DNA from 2 places in the Rummeliibacillus sp. GQ308 genome. Region 1 is predicted to be linked to the other one. Evidence: riboswitches for the same ligand, from Rfam matches in the RefSeq annotation. Region 1 holds a riboswitch; the other holds the start of a gene.
What was found. Region 1 has a riboswitch for S-adenosylmethionine ahead of metK (methionine adenosyltransferase). Riboswitches for the same ligand answer to the same signal wherever they lie in the genome.
Positions count from the first base shown of each region.

Region 2: it holds a riboswitch for S-adenosylmethionine, as region 1 does, so the genes downstream of both, AC6CHJ_RS13105 (LLM class flavin-dependent oxidoreductase) here and metK (methionine adenosyltransferase) in region 1, are expected to answer to the same signal.

Region 1 is NZ_JCAXDQ010000001.1:1,439,365-1,442,566, forward strand. Features, by position in the region: gene AC6CHJ_RS07115 (heavy metal translocating P-type ATPase) at 1-1,568, shown strand, start outside; SAM riboswitch class I at 1,744-1,864, shown strand; gene metK (methionine adenosyltransferase) at 1,957-3,144, shown strand; gene AC6CHJ_RS07125 (aminotransferase class I/II-fold pyridoxal phosphate-dependent enzyme) at 3,144-3,202, shown strand, end outside.
Region 2 is NZ_JCAXDQ010000003.1:156,183-159,384, forward strand. Features, by position in the region: gene AC6CHJ_RS13100 (ATP-grasp domain-containing protein) at 1-211, opposite strand, end outside; gene AC6CHJ_RS13105 (LLM class flavin-dependent oxidoreductase) at 204-1,283, opposite strand; SAM riboswitch class I at 1,376-1,489, opposite strand; gene AC6CHJ_RS13110 (SDR family oxidoreductase) at 1,749-2,510, shown strand.

The DNA of each region.
Region 1 (3,202 bases):
AAGGCATTGCTGTAAACCGTTCTCGCAAATCCATTGGGGATTTGATGGATATCAGACCAGACTATGCCAACATAAAAGTCGGAAATGAAATAAAAAGAGTTTCGCCTGATGAAGTAAAGATTGGGGATATCATTGTCATTAAACCAGGCGAAAAGGTTCCATTAGATGGAAAGGTCATAGAAGGAAACTCCATGGTAGACACATCTGCGCTAACAGGTGAATCAGTTCCAAGAGAGGTGCAGTCTGGTTCTGATGTACTAAGTGGGTTTATCAATAAAAGTGGGCTATTGAGTGTAGAGGTAACAAAGGTATTTGGAGAGTCGACAGTTTCTAAAATACTAGATCTCGTACAAAATGCTAGCAGCCGAAAAGCACCAACCGAAAATTTTATTACGAAATTTGCTCGTTATTACACACCGGTTGTCGTTATTGTAGCTGCTGCATTAGCTTTCATACCACCGCTATTGTTAAATGGCGCAACTTTTTCAGATTGGATTTATCGGGCGCTGGTATTCTTAGTTATCTCTTGTCCTTGTGCGTTGGTGGTTTCTATTCCATTAGGATTCTTTGGGGGAATAGGAGCAGCATCTAAGATGGGTATCTTGGTCAAAGGAAGCAACTATTTAGAAGCTTTAAATAATGTGAAGTATGTTGTGTTGGACAAGACGGGTACCTTAACCAAAGGCGTATTTGAAGTCACGACCATTTGCCCATCTGGTAATATTTCGAAAGAAGACCTATTGGAATATGCTGCTTTTGCTGAAACTCATTCCAATCACCCAATCGCACAGTCAATACGAAATGCATATGGGAAAGAATTTAGCGTTGACAAGATACAAGAGTACAATGAAATTTCAGGCCACGGTACTGCTGTAACAGTTGATGGGAAAGAAATTTTAGCTGGAAATGCAAAACTCATGAACAAAGAAAACATAGCATTCAAGGAACCTAGTGAGATTGGAACGATTGTTCATATTGCCCTAAATCGTAATTATGCTGGGTATATTGTTATAGCAGATGAACTAAAAGAAGATTCTGTTCAAGCAGTTCGTTCTTTAAAAGAACTAGGCATAAAAAAGACCATCATGCTGACTGGTGATGCAGCATCTGTAGCGAAATCTGTGGGCGAGAAACTTGGGCTTGATGAGGTGCATGCTGAATTATTGCCGCAACACAAAGTAGAAGAAATCGAAAAAATTGATGCTCAGAAAAATCCTAAAGAAAAGTTAATTTTTGTTGGGGATGGTATCAATGATACACCTGTATTAGCTCGTGCTGATGTCGGAATGGCAATGGGAGGATTAGGATCAGATGCAGCGATTGAAGCAGCAGATATCGTTATAATGACCGATGAACCTTCTAAGATACCAGCAGCTATAGGTATTGCAAAACGGACACGAGTGATTGTGTGGCAAAATATTCTCTTTGCATTAGGTGTGAAAGGTATATTCCTGCTATTAGGTGCCTTTGGCATTGCCACTATGTGGGAAGCAGTATTCTCTGACGTTGGGGTTACATTGCTAGCTGTGTTAAATGCCATGCGTGTCCTTCGAGTACCGAACCGCTAATTTTCTATCGTGAGAACCCCAAAACTCTAAGTGTTAAAAGAGTTTTGGGGTTTTATTTATCATTAATGAGGGCTTTTTTAGTAGATTTTTAATTCAACAAAATAAAAAAAGTTTTAAAAATAGATTGACAGTCAAAAAAAATTCAATTACTATAAGCCTTAGCAAAATAAAGTTGCTCTTATTAAAAACCGTTGAGACGAGGGGTCTAAGATACGGTGGCAAACCAAACTGATATTTATCAGTTCATGGGGCTCAACCTGAGCACAAAATGTACAAAGTTTTGTGAACGATAAGAGGATAAGCAGTTGATATTAATCGAAGCTTTCCTTCTAATGGTTGGAGAGCTTTTTTGTATGCTAATATTTACATTTTTTAGTAGGAGAGGATTATATTGACTGAAAAAATTTTATTTACTTCGGAATCGGTGTCAGAAGGACATCCCGATAAAATCGCAGACCAAATCTCGGATGCTGTATTAGATGCAGCTTTAGCTCAAGATCCATTTTCAAGAGTTGCATGTGAAGTGTTTACGACAACAAATATGGTTATTATCGGGGGAGAAATCACAACTTCTGCCATATTAGATATTGAGAGAATTGCTCGTGACACATTACTTGAGATTGGTTACAGTGATGCACAATTCGGTATTGACGGACATACTTGCAACATTCAAGTACTTGTTCATACACAATCACCAGATATTGCAATGGGTGTCGATTCTTCAAGTGATCTAAAGGAGATTGGAGCAGGAGACCAAGGGATTATGTTTGGTTATGCAACGGATGAAACAGAAACATATATGCCGCTTGCAATTGAAATCGCTCATACCTTGATGAAAAAAGCTTCTTTCTTAAGAAAAATTGGAGACTTTAAATGGGCACGCCCAGATATGAAATCTCAAGTGACGATCGACTATACAAATCCGACTAAACCAAGAATAGAAACAATATTACTCTCTATTCAGCATGATGAAGATGTAAATATGGCTGAATTCAAGAATTATATAAACGAACAGATTGTACAAGAAACAATTCGCACATTTGGAATGAATGAAGATATAAATACATTAATTAATCCAACAGGACGTTTCGTTATTGGAGGTCCACATGGCGATGCAGGTCTTACCGGCCGTAAGATTATTGTTGATACTTATGGAGGAGCAGCAAAACACGGAGGCGGCGCATTTTCAGGGAAAGATTGTACAAAAGTAGACCGCTCAGCAGCTTATGCAGCTCGTTATGTTGCTAAAAATATTGTAGCTGCTAAATTTGCCAAACGTTGTGAAATCCAACTTTCTTATGCAATAGGGGTTAGTGAGCCAATAAGTATCGCAATTGATACCTTCGGAACAGAAACCGTAGACAAAGATCAACTACTGCAAGCTATTCGCAAGACATTCGATTTAACACCTGGAGGAATTATCAATATGCTTAATCTTCGGAATCCTCAGTTCAAACAGGTAGCAGCATATGGACACTTTGGGCGACATGATTTAAATTTGCCATGGGAACAGCTTGATAAAGTAAGTGCTTTAAGGGAAGCCGTTGCAGGCGATTTAGCAGGAGCAACTCGTTAATGGCACAAGTGCTGCAAGAAATCCTTAACGAAAAATATGATATTTGTTCCCAAGAAAG
Region 2 (3,202 bases), on a different contig from region 1:
CACTTGTTAACTCTGGAGCAAAGCGGTTGCCTCGTGTATGAGATGAAGCACTCATGCGATTGTAAAAAATCCCTTCAGGTGGAACAGACGTAAGATCAACTGTCCCTCTTACAAGATTCCAATCTTCATAAGGAAGTTCTAACTCTTCTAATCTTTTAAATAGATGTTCTGTCCATTCACTATTCTCATGAATTACGTATATTTTAGACATGATATTCCTGCCCCCTGCTTTTGTTTTCTATGATTATGGACTTTAATTCTTCCACTTTCGGCATAACCTGTTTCGAAAAGCGTTCTAGTTCCTCTAGCTGTGGAGAACATTGTAATAATAGTAAATCAACTCCAGCTTCCTCAAAGGCTATAATTTGATTTGCAATGTGCTCAGGTGTGCCAACTAAATTCGGTCGGATTCCGCGATTAGATACTGAATAATCCTGTAACTGAATTTGATGTTCAAGCTCTGACTTAGATGTAAAGTCTTTAAAGCCTGCATATCCACTTAGATTGCTCACCGTTGTAATTCGTTTTAACTCTTCCTGCGCTTCTTCCTCCGTATCACGGCAAATCACATAGGCTGCCATTCCAATGGTTTTAAAGGGCTCACGACCAGCTTCTTCTCTACGCGTCTTCATATCAGAAATCTTAGCCTTCGCTTCCTCCACTGTATGACCATGAATGACATAAGCATCACACAATGATGAAATGATCTGTTTGCCTTTTTCACTTTCACCGCCAGCATATAAAATCGGATGAGGACGTTGCACTGGTTTAGGCGAAAGCTTTGCCTGATCTATTTGATAAAACTTCCCCTGATATGAAAATGTATCTTCCGTCCATAAGCCTTTCAAAATTTCAATAAACTCTGCCGTTCTATCATAGCGCTGGTCATGTTCAGTAAAATCGCCGCCATATTGCTTCGCCTCTTCAGCCCACCAACCCGAAACTACATTTAATGTGAAACGCCCCTTGCTAATATGGTCAATAGTTGCCGCCATTTTCGCAGTTACAGCAGGATTATGAAATACGGGGCGAACGGCTGCCATGATCTCAATTTTTTCTGTTACTGCTGCCAAAGCTGCCGCCGTAGACCATGCCTCTAACGAATCTTTGTCAGTGCCTTTAATATCATTTAAATATAGTTCTGCGATTAATGTTGTATCATATCCCCACTTTTCTGCTGATTGAATGATTGTTTTCGCATACTCATACGTGGGTGGCATATTTTCTTCCTTTACATTTCTCAACCAACCACCAAAAATAGGCAACCAAAAACCGTACTTCATTTCTCCACTCCTTTTCCTCCTGCTATATATACAAATAAAAAAGTCTCCTCCCGAGATAGGGAAAGAGACTTCTAACAAAACAAGTTTGTCTTCTCCTATCTTCCAAGCTATATGCCTGATGGAATTAGCACAGTATTCTACTACATTAGCAGAACCTGTTGCTGAGGTTTCAAAGGGCCATGTCCCTCCACCTCTCTGGATAGATCGAATTATTTGATTTTTGGAATTTCAACTTAAAATGAATATTACCCATAATATGAACCATTGTCAATAGATTATGCCATTAATCCTAACTAAGTTAATAAGAAAAGGAGGTTTATTATTATTTCTAAGCATTTGAACGATGTTAATCCCTATAGTTAGTGGGTAGTATTAGGATATACTACCATGGGCTACTGAAAAATTGTCAGTACAGCATCCTGTATTTTTATCAGAACCACATGCTATTAGAAAAGAGGAATAACATTGAAACTTTCAGGAAATACAATCCTTATCACAGGCGGAAGTTCTGGAATTGGCTTAGCTTTTGCAGAAAGATTTTTAAAAGCAGGAAACAAAGTGATCGTTACAGGACGGAGAGAAAATGTTCTTCAGCAGGCAAAAGAAAAATTTCCAGAGCTGATCATTCATCAAAGCGATGTAAGCAGTGAATCTGAGCGCATTTCCCTATTCGAATGGGTAACAGAAAACTATCCCGAAGTGAATGTGTTAGTGAACAACGCAGGAATGCAACAACGTTTTAACATATTAAAAGCAGATGCAAAGAACGATTGGGCTTATTTCAATCAAGAAATTACGACCAACATTGAAGCGCCATTCCATATAACGATGCTTTTTGCACCCTATTTCGCTAAAAAAGAAGAAGCCACTTTTATTAACATTACATCTGGGTTAGCTTTTACCCCGATGGTTATCGCGCCAATCTATTCAGCTACAAAAGCAGCATTCCACTCCTTTACGATGAGCTTGCGTCACCAGCTTGCCGAAACAGGTGTAGAAGTGATTGAAGTTGCCCCTCCAGCAGTCAACACAGACCTAGGCGGAGCCGGACTGCATACAAATGGAGAGCCATTAGACGAATTTGCAGATGGCATTTTCAAAGGCTTACAAGAAGGCAAACAAGAAATAGGGTACGGCTCTTCCGTTGAACGACTCCGCATGCCACGAGATAAGTCAGATGAGCACGTAGCCAATATGTATAATGCCATGAAACATACTATTGAATAACATGCTTGAATTAAAAAAGAAAAACTCGCCGCAATCGGCGAGTTTTTTTCTGTAATAGTGGTAAACCAATTCAAAGTATTTTAAGAATCACGGACATGAGTACAGATCAAAAACCGTTTACTTCATAGAATACTAATGTGTGAGATACACAATAACAAAAGAGCGGTAAACAGCACGGCAAACAAGATGCTCTAGCGAAAACAAAAATAGTTGCTACTGTAGAAGCATTATCTAATCGCATTCAATATGTAGTGAATGATTTTGTAAGAATTAAAGCAGTATCTAATAAAATACGTGGTCGTGATAACGCTCTTGCACAAAACATTAAAAAAATGGATAAACAATGTCAACCCATTCATTCAAATACCATCTCATCCCATTCAGATTATCATCTTATGTAAAATAAATTCGCATCTCACACATTAAATTGAGGAGTGTACAACAAATTGTTGTACATTCTTCTTTATATTGTAAACAAAAATATTTTTTATTTTTTGTCCCCTTTTCTCTACTTTCTTCTATTTACTTTATAAAAGCTGAAAGAAGGAGAAAACATGGCACGTTTTGAATATTTAGCACCTTATACATCTTTTACAACTATACAAGAAATGGACGAGTAAGTGGAACAACACATCCGCAAGCATTACTACAATTTGACCACATCCGATAAGTCCGTTCTTTATAAAATGGCT